3 regions of the Bradyrhizobium sp. USDA 4454 genome follow, and region 3 is predicted to be linked to each of the others. Evidence: predicted binding sites of a transcription regulator. Region 3 holds the regulator's gene; each other region holds the start of a gene.
What was found. The regulator LexA, encoded in region 3, represses DNA repair genes until DNA is damaged. The targets are predictions, from matches to a motif close to TGTTCNNNNTGTGTTCNG.
Positions count from the first base shown of each region.

Region 1 (4,278 bases), 1.5 Mb from region 3:
TCCTGCTTCCACCATTCCATCGCGATGCGCTCGGGGCCCTCGACCCGCACCACCGCATGCAGAGCGCGCCGCCAGGTGAATTGATGCGGCGGGCCGTCGGGCACGCTCGCGAACGGCACCTTGATCGGCTCGGGCGGCTCGAACAGCCTGAGCGGCCGCAGCGGCGGCTCGCCGATGGCGCGCTCCGGCCAGGCGGCGGCGCTGGCGGCGGCCAGATGATGCTGCGCCGGCAATGCGAGCGCAGATCGTTCGGGGATGTGGCTCTCGAGCGGCAGATGCACGACGACGCGCTTTCCCCCGATGCGGGCGGCGATGCGGTCGATCAGCGCCGAGATCTCGTCATTGTCGTGCACGGTCGCGTCGAGATCGCGTTGCTGCTGCACCACGATCTCGGTACGCCCGGCGGCAAGACGAATGAGATCGAAGCCGAAGCCGGGATCGAGCGGATCGTTGAGCGCATCGAGCCGCTCGCGGAACAGGCGGTCGATCATCTCCGGCCGTGTCACCGGCCGGCCGGTCTCGACCATGATCGTGCGCACCGCACCGTCGGTGCGGAAGAAGCTCGCCTCCAGCTGCCGGGCGCCCTTACCTTGCCTGTCCATCGCCGCAACCAGCATTTTGGCGAGGTTTTGCAGCGTCAGCGCGATCACGGTGTCGGTGGCGATCGGTTCCGGGAAACGCTTCTCGACGATGTAATCGGGCAGCGGCTTGCGCGGACTGATCGGGGCATCGCCCCGCCCGAGCGCGTGGCCGAGCAAGCTGGTGAAATCAGCACCGAACCGCGCCGAGATCTCGTGCGGCGCGCGCGCGGCGACATCGCCGATGGTCTTCAACCCGGCGCGGCGCAGACCGGTGGTGATCGCGGCATCGGCACCGAGCGCCGACACCGGCAGCGGACCGACCGCTTGCGCTTCCTCGCCATCGGCGACAATCTTGCCCGACGCGTGACGCGTCAGAGTGCGCGCCGCGATCGAGGTGCCGGCAATCGCGGCGCTGACGGCAAAGCCGCGCCGGCTCAGCGCATGGGTCACGATCTGCAGCAGCGCCCGCTCGCCGCCGAACAGATGCGCGCAGCCGGTGATGTCGAGGAACAGGCCGTATGGCGCGTCGAGCGCGACCAGCGGCGTGAAGCGGTCGCACCAGTCGGCGATGTCGTTCAGCGTCTTCAGATCGGCGGCCGGATCGGCATCATAGACCGTGAGCTCCGGACAGATCGCCCGCGCATTGGCGAGCGGCAACCCGATCGACAGCCCGGCGCGCATCGCGGCCTCGTCGATTGCATGCAGCAGGATGGCGTTGTGGTCTTTTGCGACCACGACGCTGGGGAGGTCCGCTTGTTTCGCCTCGTTCGTAAGGGACGCATGAGCGGATGGGTTCCCTCCCCCCTTGCGGGGGAGGGCTAGGGAGAGGGGTGAGCCCCACGGGCGGTGCTCGTGGCTACCCCTCTCTCCAACTCTCCCCCGCAAGGGGGGAGAGAGCCCTGCCGATGTGCTCACCTCACCTGAAGGTTCTGCCGCCTCCCGAGCCTCAGCTTGCGAGGCGATGTCCTGCGCGAGCTTGCGCTTGATGCGATCGATGGGCAGGCGTGGCAGCCACAGGCTGAGGATACGCCGACGGTTCACTGAATTGGCACTCATCACATTTCCATTCCATGATCCATCGCCCTACCGGGCCATGACGGTTGCGCACGAGTTCGGCCTCGACGCGCGGCGCGCCCCAGGCGCTTGCGGCATGGCCGGGCGGCGAATGCGCCGCGCGCACGATCCAGCGCGTCTCCGCGGTCGAGGGGATTGGCGTGGCCGCGATCCGCAGCACCAGCGCGGTGACGCCGGAGGCTTGCGCGGCCAATGTCAGCTTGCGGCTGGCGACGAGATCGAGCTGACGCGCCTGGCCCCAGATTTCGAGCACGACCGCGCCGAGCGCATCGCAGACCAGCGCATCGGCCGCGGTGCGCAGGGCGCCGTCGACATCGGCGGCACGCACCGTGACCAGAAGGCGCGGATCGAGGCCGAGCTCGGCGAGCCCACGCATCGACAGCGCGCCGTTCTCGCGATCGGAAAAATCCTGCCGCACCCAGACCAGCGGCTTGCGCGTCGACACCCGTCCGGCGAGCCCTGCGATGAAGCCGGTCGCAGCACCGCTTTGATGGCCGGCGGCGAACACCTCGTGCAGCGCGGCCGGCGCAAGCCCGCCGCGCAGCATCGCGTCCGCGCTCGTGTGGCCGAGCGCGATGCGGTTCGGCATCGCCGCCTCCGATGGCGCCTCGATGCGCGCGATGCTGCCGCGCAGAGACGCAAGCGTACCCATGCGTGCGCCATTCATATGCGCCGCTCCTTCCCAACCAAAATTTGAGGCCGTCACTTATCTGAACAGAGAACCAGGGACTGGCCCATTTGTTCATGATATGTTCTAATATAAAGCTAACAGGGCCCGCGGAGTCAATCGGATTGGTGAGCTCATCGATTCATCAGTGGAATCAATGGGATTCAGCAGCCGAAAAGCGGCCGCAGCCGGATCGCCCGCAGCGTCAGGCGCGGAAGGCCCTGAAAATGGCGGCGTGACGGAAACGGAGCAATCGCATGCGTATCATCGTGCTCGACAACGACACCGATTTCGAAGGCTGGCGCAAGGCCGCGCGGCGCCTGGCGACACATGACGTGAAGCCCGCGGAGGTCACGTGGACCATACGCCGCGATGACGAATTGTCCTCGGCGGCCTGCGCGAATGAATTGCCCGATGCACCGCAGGCGCAGTTCAGCGTGTCGGCCAAATTCATCGAGCTCGCAAAGGCCGCGATCCTGCATCGCGACGATGCGCGCTTCGCCCTGCTCTATCGCCTGCTCTGGCGGCTGCGCAGCCATCACGATCTGCTCGGCGCGGCTACCGATCCCGATGTCGCCGAGGTCCACGCGATGGCGCGCGCGGTCTATCGCGACATCGATCGGATGCACGCGCAGCTCCGCTTCCGCGAGATCGGCCGCGAGCGGACGGCACATTATGTCGCCTGGTTCGAGCCGGAGCATCGCATCGTCGAACGCGCCGCACCTTTCTTCGCCGGCCGCTTCGCCGACATGCCGTGGTCGATCCTCACGCCCGACGTCTGCGCCCATTGGGATGGGCACGCGATCTCGATCACGCCGGGCGTCGCCAAATCCGAGGTGCCGAGCGAGGACCGGCTCGAGGAGGCCTGGCGGCGCCATGACAACGGCTTCGCCAATCCGGCGCGGCTGAAAGTGATGGAGATGCCACAGGCCTATTGGAGGAACCTGCCGGGGGACTCGATCATTAAGCCGCTGATCGAAGACGCCATGCGCATGACCAGCGGCCCCTTCATCGCACGCAAGGCGGCCGAGCCGCAGCAACGGGATCAGCCGATGCCTCGCAAGTCGACTGCAAACAAGCAGGCTCACGATACGATCGCCGCCTTGCGCGACGAGGCCGCCGAGTGCCGCGCCTGCCCGCTGTGGAAGGACGCGACGCAAACCGTGTTCGGCGAAGGACCGCAAAGCGCGACGCTGATGCTGGTCGGCGAGCAGCCCGGCGACAAGGAGGATCTCGCCGGCCACCCGTTTGTCGGACCGGCCGGGCAACTGCTCAATCGCGCGCTTGAGCAAGCCGGCATCGATCGCGCCAAGGTCTACATCACCAATGCGGTGAAGCACTTCAAATTCGTGCCGCGCGGCAAGATCCGGCTGCACCAGAAGCCGAACACGCCGGAGATCCGCGCCTGCCGTCAGTGGTATGAGCGCGAGCTTTCCGCCATCAAGCCGGAGTTCGTCGTCGCGCTCGGCGCCACCGCGGCGCAAAGCGTGCTCGGCAAGATTACGCCGATCAACAAGAACCGCGGCCGCCTGATCAACCACGACACCACCAAGGTGCTCGTCACCGTGCACCCGTCCTATCTGTTGCGATTGCCCGACGAGAAAGCCAAGGCGCTGGAATATCAGCGCTTTATCAACGACCTGAAAATCGTCGCAGATCAGTTGCGCAATTCGGCCCGCGCGGCCTGAGTTCCACCAGCCTGTGGAACCACACTTCAACGTGAAATTGTTCTAAGCGACAAACAAATACCTACAACCTTTAATTGATCCGTGGTACTGTGACATGTTCCGCAGGTAATCGGGCGTCATGTTCACGCCATGGCGTACCCCGAGGCGGGCGCGCCGTGCGGTTTGCTAGCCCCGATCGTGCGGCGCGCCACCTCATCTTGCAATCCTTCCCTCCTCGCTCGCTTCCAGTCCGCACCGGATTTCCTGGTGACGTGAATTTTTGACGAGC
Region 1 is NZ_JBTRCN010000001.1:5,385,433-5,389,710, forward strand. It holds gene ACVIW0_RS25110 (Y-family DNA polymerase) at 1-1,466, opposite strand, end outside; gene ACVIW0_RS25115 (ImuA family protein) at 1,528-2,322, opposite strand; gene ACVIW0_RS25120 (UdgX family uracil-DNA binding protein) at 2,580-4,010, shown strand.
Region 1: ACVIW0_RS25115 (ImuA family protein) is a predicted target of LexA. The motif match lies at 2,395-2,412, and genes of this name have one in related genera.

Region 2 (4,278 bases), 2.7 Mb from region 3:
CCGGGATCGCGGTTCGGCTCAGCGAGGCCGAGATGGCGGAAGGCGTGCGAGGTCAGCAGCCGTCCGCGCGGGGTGCGTTGTAGATAGCCGCACTGGATCAGATAGGGCTCGATGATGTCCTCGATCGCATCGCGCGGCTCCGACAGCGCCGCCGCCATGGTCTCGACACCGACCGGACCGCCGCCATAGTTCAGCGCGATGGTGGAGAGATAGCGCCGGTCCATCGCATCGAGCCCGGCGCTGTCGACCTCGAGCGCACTCAGCGCGCGATCGGCGATGCCGCGATCGACGGAATCGGCGTCGGCCGCGGATGCAAAATCGCGCACCCTGCGCAGCAGGCGACCGGCGATGCGCGGCGTGCCACGGGCGCGGCGCGCGATCTCGTTGGCGCCGTCGGGACTCATGCCGATGTTGAGCACGCGGGCGCCGCGGGTGACGATCTTCTCCAGCTCCTCCACGGTGTAGAAATTGAGCCGGATCGGAATGCCGAAGCGGTCGCGCAAGGGATTGGTGAGCAGGCCTGCGCGCGTCGTCGCGCCGACCAGGGTGAATTTCGACAGCTCGATCTTGACCGAGCGCGCCGCGGGACCTTCGCCGATGATCAGATCGAGCTGGAAATCCTCCATCGCCGGATAGAGCACTTCCTCGACCGCAGGACTCAGGCGATGAATCTCGTCGATGAACAATACGTCGCGCTCTTCCAGATTGGTGAGCAGCGCCGCTAGGTCGCCGGCCTTCGCGATGACCGGGCCCGAGGTGGCGCGGAAGCCGACGCCGAGCTCGCGCGCGACGATCTGCGCCAGCGTGGTCTTGCCGAGGCCGGGGGGACCGACGAACAGCACGTGATCGAGCGCCTCGCCGCGCTTCTTCGCGGCCTCGATGAAGATCGAGAGATTCTTGCGCGCCTGGGCCTGGCCGACGAACTCGGTCAGCGACTGCGGCCGCAGCGCGGTGTCGCCGACATCGTCGGAGCGGCGTTCGGGCGAGACCATGCGCGAGGGCGGGTTCACTTCGACAATTCCTTAAGCCCCAGCCGGATCAGCTGCGCGGTCTCGGCCTTCTCGCCGGCACTGCGCGAGGCGGCGGCGATTGCGGCGGCGGCCTGCGGCTGGCCGTAGCCGAGATTGACCAGCGCGGAGATCGCATCCGTCACCGGGCGCGGCGCGCGGTTGTTGTCGATCGCGCCCGAGAGCTGCACCACCGCGGGATCGACATCGGCAAAGCCCGGGGCCTTGTCCTTCAATTCGCTGACGATGCGCTCGGCGACCTTCGGCCCGACGCCCGGCGTGCGCGCCACCGCCGCCTTGTCGCGCAGCGCGATGGCGTTGGCGAGATCGGTCGGCGGCAGCGTGCCGAGCACCGCAAGCGCGACCTTGGCGCCGACGCCCTGCACGGTCTGCAGCAGGCGAAACCATTCGCGCTCGTGATCCGAGCGGAAACCGAATAGCTTGATCGCGTCTTCGCGGACATAGGTCTCGATCGACAGCACCGCGGCGCCCCCTGGCTGTGGCAGCGCCTGCAGCGTGCGGCCGGCGCAATGCACCTGATAGCCGACGCCGCCGACGTCGAGGATCACATAATCCTCGCCGTAGGAATCGATCAGGCCCTTCAGCTTGCCGATCATGCGAGCCACCCGGACTCAGTAAGGGAGGCACCAGCGGACGGGTTCCCTCCCCCCTTGCGGGGGAGGGTTAGGGAGAGGGGTGCCGCTTGCTCGATTGTCCAACGCTTCGCGCGAACAACGTTCGCACCGCGCTCAATTGGCTCGCGAAGTTTGTTGATACATCGTGGTCGCACATCGTTGGTCCGAGCCCGTGGCTTACCCCTCTCCCCAGCCCTCCCCCGCAAGGGGGGAGGGAGCCCAACCGGTGTGCTCCCCTCACCTGGCCGTACGTCGGAAGACCCCATCATAGGTTCGCCACCCTGAGCCGCAGCACGGCGCTCTGGCGGTGATGGGCGTGGGTGATCGCGATCGCGAGTGCGTCGGCGGCATCGGCGGATGGCGGCTCGGCTTTCGGCAGCAGGATCTTCAGCATCACCTGGATCTGGTTCTTCTCGGCATGGCCGGCGCCGACCACGGTCTTCTTGACCTGGTTCGGCGCGTATTCGGCGACCGAGATACCGAACATTGCGGGCGCCAGCATGGCGACGCCGCGGGCCTGGCCGAGCTTCAGCGTGGCCACACCGTCCTTGTTGACGAAGGTCTGCTCGACCGCGGCCTCGGCCGGCCTGAAGTCGCCGAGCACGGCGGCGAGCCCCTCATGGATCGCGAGCAGCCGGCTCGCCAGCGGCAGACCGTCCGGCGGCTCGACCGAGCCGCAGCCGATATAGACCAGACGGTTGCCTTCGGTCTCGATCACGCCCCAGCCGGTGCGGCGGAGACCCGGATCGATACCGATGATGCGGACGGGAGAGCGAATCGGCTGCGATGTCATGCGGTAGTGATACCGCCTGGCCTGCGAGAACGAAACACAAACGGAGCCTCATCCCCTGCCGCGGTCGCGGTCGGCCCCTGATCATCATCCCGCCTTTGCGCGTCATCCCCCGCGAAAGCGGGGGATCCAGTACGCCGCGGCTTATCGGCTCAAGCACTACGGCCTCTGGAATACTGGATCGCCCGGTCGATGACAGCGGAGCAAGTGGATCAGCCGCCCATCTTCGCGATCAGCGCGTCGGACACCTCGAAATTGGCGTAGACGTTCTGGACGTCGTCGTGCTCGTTGAGCAGGTCCATCAGCTTCAACAGCTTTTCGCCGGTCTCGTCGTCGACCGCGACGGTGTTCTGCGGCTTCCAGGTCAGCGCCGCCTTGCGCGGCTCGCCGAACTTCGCCTCCAGCGCTTTTGCGACGTCGCGGAAGGTGTCCGGCGAGGCGTAGACCTCGTGGCCGGCCTCGCTGGAGACGACGTCGTCGGCGCCGGCTTCGATCGCGGCATCCAGCATGGCGTCGTCGGAGGCGATCTTGGCGTCGTATTCGATGATGCCAGTGCGGTCGAACATGAAGGCGACCGAGCCGGTTTCGCCGAGATTGCCGCCCGATTTGGTGAAGAAGGAGCGGATGTCGGAGGCGGCGCGGTTGCGGTTGTCCGTCAGCGCCTCGACGATCACGGCGACGCCGCCGGGGCCATAGCCCTCGTAGCGGATCTCGTCATAATTCTCGCCCTCATTGCCGGCCGCCTTCTTGATGGCGCGGTCGATATTGTCCTTGGGCATGTTCTCGGCGCGGGCCGCCACCACGGCGGCGCGCAGCCGCGGGTTCATCGCCGGGTCCGGGGTGCCGAGCTTGGCCGCGACGGTGATTTCGCGGGCCAGCTTGCCGAAAAGCTTCGACTTCTGGGCATCCTGCCGGCCCTTGCGGTGCATGATGTTCTTGAATTGGGAATGGCCGGCCATGCGACGTCTCTTCGGAGCTTAGGGTCTGAACGGGGATGGAAAACGCGGCCTTATAGGCCCCTGGCGGTCAAAATCAAAGATCGGCTGGGGGCCGTCCGGCGGAGGAATACTACCGCAAGCCGGAACATGAGGCACTTGTTAACCATGACTTCATGCCCGGATGCGAGGATCGCGCCCGTCCCGCCGCAACTTTCCATAAGCCCGCAAAAGAGCTCCCATGGCGTTCGGTTTGTTTCGCAAGCAAGTGCCGGAGCCGGTCGCGCCGGCCGTCGCGCCGCAGGTTCCGACCGAAACTGATTCGGCCCAGGATTCGTCCAGGGATTCGTCCGCGGATTCCTCGAAGGAGATCCTGGAACTGCTGGAACTCGAGCTGGGCGCGATGATCCGCCAGCTCGAGCGCGCCGCGGGCTCGGTGGCCGACGGCGCCGAGGCGACGGCAGCCAAGCTTGCCGCCATCCGTGCCCGCACCGATGCGCTGACCGGCCACAGCAGCGATGCGCAGAGCACCGCGACGACCTTCTCGGAGGCCGCCGACCGTTTCACCCATTCCGCCGAGGGCATCGGCCAACAGGTCCGCAGCGCGAGCCAACTCGCCGACGACGCCGCGGCCGCGGCGCGCGAGGCCACCGCCAATGTCGATCGCTTGCGCGAATCCTCGGCCGCCATCGGCAACGTGGTCAACCTGATCGCGCAGATCGCCCGGCAGACCACGCTGCTGGCGCTGAACTCGACCATCGAAGCGGCACGCGCCGGCGCCGCCGGCAAGGGTTTTGCGGTGGTCGCCACCGAGGTCAAGGCGCTCGCGGTGCAGACCCAGAGCGCGACCGAGGAGATCACCCGCAAGATCGAGGCGTTGCAGAAGGACGCCACCGGATCGGCGGATGCCG
Region 2 is NZ_JBTRCN010000001.1:1,171,185-1,175,462, reverse strand. It holds gene ruvB (Holliday junction branch migration DNA helicase RuvB) at 1-1,010, opposite strand, end outside; gene ruvA (Holliday junction branch migration protein RuvA) at 1,007-1,624, opposite strand; gene ruvC (crossover junction endodeoxyribonuclease RuvC) at 1,908-2,435, opposite strand; gene ACVIW0_RS05425 (YebC/PmpR family DNA-binding transcriptional regulator) at 2,645-3,391, opposite strand; gene ACVIW0_RS05420 (methyl-accepting chemotaxis protein) at 3,609-4,278, shown strand, end outside.
Region 2: ruvC (crossover junction endodeoxyribonuclease RuvC) is a predicted target of LexA. The motif match lies at 2,461-2,478, and genes of this name have one in related genera.

Region 3 (4,278 bases):
AGGCACGGCTGAAGGTGATCGGCGAAGTCGCCGCCGGCCGGCCGTTCGAGCGCACGGTCGGCGCAGGCGAAGCGGTGCGGATCTTCACCGGCGGGGTGATCCCTGACGGCGCCGACGCCGTCATCATCCAGGAAGACACCGCCGTCGACGGCGACCACATCACGATCACCGAGCCAGCCGCCGTTGGACGGCATATCCGCCCCGCGGGGGTCGACTTCCGCGAGGGCGACGTGCTCCTCTCGGCCGGCAGCCGCCTCTCCGACCGGGCGCTGTCGCTGGCCGCCGCCATGAACCATCCGGAACTCGCCGTCCGCCGCCGTCCGAAGGTCGCGGTGCTGGCGACCGGCGACGAGCTGGTGATGCCGGGCTCGCAGCCCGGACCCGGCCAGATCGTCTATTCCAACGGCTATGCGCTGCGGGCGCTGGCCCGCGACGAAGGCGCCGAGACCGTCGATCTCGGGGTCGCCGCCGATACGGTTGCGGCCACCACGGCGGGGATCCGCCGGGCCCGCGATACCGGCGCCGACATCCTGATCACCACCGGCGGCGCCTCGGTCGGCGACCACGACCTGGTCAAGCAGTCGCTGGAGGCCGAGGGCGTCGCGATGGCGTTCTGGCGGATCGCGATGCGGCCCGGCAAGCCGATGATGCACGGCCGGCTCGGGGCGATGCGGGTGATCGGCCTGCCCGGCAATCCGGTGTCGTCCTATGTCTGCGCCTTCCTGTTTCTGGTGCCGTTGATTCGGGCATTGAGCGGCCGAACAGCGATTCATCATCGCCGCGCGAGGGCCGTGCTCGGCCGCAACCTCGCCGCCAACGACCAGCGCGAGGACTATCTGCGCGCGCGTCTCGAGGCGCGCGACGACGGCACGCTGATCGCAACGCCCGTGATGCAGCAGGATTCCTCGCTGCTCGGGAATCTCGCTGCGGCACGGGCACTTCTCGTGCGTCCGCCGTTCGCGCCCGCGACTGCCACAGGCAGCGAGTGCGAGATCCTGATGCTGCCCGAATAGGATTTTCTCACCGCGCCGATCGGGCGCCGCCGGGCGCGTTCACCTGAAATTAAGTGGTTGCGGAACACATATCGAACATATAGTGTCCGTTCATGATTTGTTTCGAGTACTGGTGTCTACAATCGGGAGGCGGCCCGGGAGCGCTTGCAACAAGCACCAAGCTCCCCTGGTCAGGCCCGGCCTGCAGGCCCCACTGAAGAGTCTCGGAATCGAACGACGCTATCAACCGGGGGAATACTCGAGATGCTCACGCGCAAACAGTACGAACTTCTGCGTTTCATCAATGAACGTCTGAAAGAGGCCGGCGTCCCGCCCTCATTCGACGAGATGAAAGATGCGCTCGACCTGCGCTCGAAGTCCGGTATCCACCGCCTGATCACTGCGCTGGAGGAGCGTGGCTTCATCCGCCGCCTGCCCAACCGCGCCCGCGCCATCGAAGTCATCAAGCTGCCTGAGCTGTCGGCCGGGGGCGGCAACGGCCGCCGCGGCTTCACCCCGAGCGTCATCGAAGGCACCCTCGGCAAGCGCACTTCTACGCCGCCGGTCGCCGAGGATGACGGCAATCGTCCGGTCGCGGTCCCTGTGATGGGCCGGATCGCCGCCGGTACCCCGATCGAGGCGCTGCAGACCCGCAGCCACACCATCAGCGTACCGCCCGACATGCTCGGCTCCGGCGAGCATTATGCGCTGGAGGTGCGCGGCGACTCGATGGTCGATGCCGGCATCCTCGACGGCGATATGGCGCTGATCCAGCGCAACGACGTCGCCAATACCGGCGACATCGTGGTGGCGCTGATCGACGAGGAGGAAGCCACCCTGAAGCGCTTCCGCCGCCGCGGCGCATCGATCGCGCTGGAGCCCGCCAACACCGCCTATGAAGTGCGCATCCTGCCTCCGAACCGGGTCCGCATCCAGGGCAAGCTGATCGGGCTCTACCGCAAGTACTAAGCTGCAAATACTTGATTGCAAATACTTGCGGCGGCGAGGAACGAGCGTCACATCGGATCGTTCCTTGCAAGATAGCGCAGCATGCGGTCTGCCCGATGCGCTCCGATACCTCTCGCGCAGTGTCGCGTGTTTGTGATTGAGGCGGTCGCGGGCGAGTCGTACAATCGCCCAGAAACGAGCTGACACTCGTTCGCTATCGTCCACTCTGGTAGAGGCCCATGCCTCAAAGAGAGGCACGGGTCGCTACCTCCATTTGAGGAGCCATCCGATGTGTGACTATAGTCTGCACGCCGTGGCATCGCGCCCCGCCATTGTCGGAGAGACGCTGATCACCACGACCTTCCGCGGCACGTCGACCCGCGGCTTTGCGTCGGAGAACGATCCGACTGTCGCGGTCTGCATGCTGCCGGGCACCGAGCTCGCTTTCGCCGAGAACGTTCGCTATGACAGCCGCTGGATCTGGACCAAGACGCTGAACTATCGCGTCGGCGTGTTCAACGAAGTCGAGCCCGACGTGCCCGATCGTCATCATGACGCGGTCGAATTCCCCGACGGCAGCCACGTGTTGGTGACCCAGCTCGTCGAGGGACAACGCGTCAGCGTGCTGCAATTGCCGGCACTGCATCCGCCGGTCACGCAGAAGCCGAAGGTCGTGGAGCGGCGGCCCTCCGCATTTACGTCGCTGTTTTTGGGTTGAACGCATCGTCGCCGCCGGATGACCGAGCGGCGAGTGACCGAAAGGATTTCGAGCGACCCCGGACACCGGTTCCGGGGCGCGGCGGGAGATTTGCGTCGGCGGCCACCTTGGCGCATCATCGGGCGCAGAGGATGTGCGCTCACGGAAACCTGCTCGGTGGTCGATAAGGTCACATGGCAAAAGGCTGGACGCGTCACGGAGCCGGGCCGCTACATGTTCCGGTTCGGCTGGTTGACGGTGACGGCTGATGACCTGAAGGTCTGGGAGCAGTTTCCCGAGGCGTCCTTCACCCTCGTCAAGAAGCCCGACGCCGGCCCCGATTCCGACGAATACCATCTCGGCCTGTTCGAATTGCCGGCCAGCCCCTCGCCGGACCACGGCTAATCCTCCCCCTGCACATCGCTCTCCGCCGGCGTGGCGTCGACGGCCGGCCGTGGCGCGGCGGCGGGGGCGCGGAGCGTCGTCTCGGCATCGCCGTCGCCGGGAACCGCCGGCGACCACGGCCGGTCGATCCCGCCGGGCTTGACCGCATCGATGGCGTAGCCGTCACGGGTCCGCCGCAGCGCCAGCGCGCCGTGACGCCGCAACCGCTCGACGTCGACCACCGAGGCCGCGCAGCCATGCGGCGCCGGCCGGGCGGTGACGATCAGCGCCGCGCGCTCGCAATCATCCGCCAGCGCCTCCGGCCGGCTCGCCAGCGCAACGAAGGCATCGCCGGGCCCTTGCGTCACGCAGCCGCTCGGATCGCAGGAGACGCCCTCGCCGAGCGATGCATCGGTGGCCGCCCGCGCATCGGCGTCCGCCGCCAGCCACTCCTTCACCAAAAAGGCATCCTTGGCGCTATGCATCAGGTGCAACCGCCCGTCGCCGCCGCGGACCGCGACGTTGCGGCCATCGGCGGAAATCAGCACGTCCGGCTGCGGCACCCTGAGCGCCCAGATCGACGCCACGACCAACAGCACCGCGCCCGACCAGCGCAGCGGCGTGCGCAGCAGCCCGAGCAGGATGAGGCCCGCGCTGGCGGCGATCAGCGGCCCGATCCCGAACGCCGCCATCCGGCCGACCGCACCAGGCAGCGCGGCGACCCATTGCGTCACGAGGATCATCCAGTCGATGCCAAAGCCCATGATCGCCCAGAACACGCCGTCGAAGCCGAACGGCATGGCGACGAGTCCGAGCAGGCCGGCCGGCATCACGACCGCCGACACGACAGGCATTGCCGCGAGGTTCGCGAGCAGCCCGTACGGCGTCACGCGATGGAAATGGAACGCGGCGTAGGGCGTCGTCGCCAGCCCTGCCACAAGGGAAGCCAGCATCAGCATCGTGAGCTCACGCCCGCCCCACAGCGCAACCCGCGCGGTCGCCGAATGATCGGGCGAGGCCAGCAGGTTCGGCAGCCCGATCTGCACCAGCGCGACCAGCCCGAGCGTCGCCGCGAACGACATCTGGAAACTCGGATGCACCAGCGCCTCCGGCGCGATCGCCAGCACGATCAGCGCCGCCACCGCCAGCGTGCGGAAGGTGATCGCGCGGCGGTCGACCATGACAGCGATCAGCACCACGGCCGTCATGAAAAACGATCGCTGCGTCGCGACTTCCGCTCCCGACAGCAGCAGATAG
Region 3 is NZ_JBTRCN010000001.1:3,859,034-3,863,311, reverse strand. It holds gene ACVIW0_RS18075 (molybdopterin molybdotransferase MoeA) at 1-1,013, shown strand, start outside; gene lexA (transcriptional repressor LexA) at 1,257-1,961, shown strand; gene ACVIW0_RS18065 (hypothetical protein) at 2,230-2,658, shown strand; gene ACVIW0_RS18060 (hypothetical protein) at 2,815-3,042, shown strand; gene ACVIW0_RS18055 (ComEC/Rec2 family competence protein) at 3,039-4,278, opposite strand, start outside.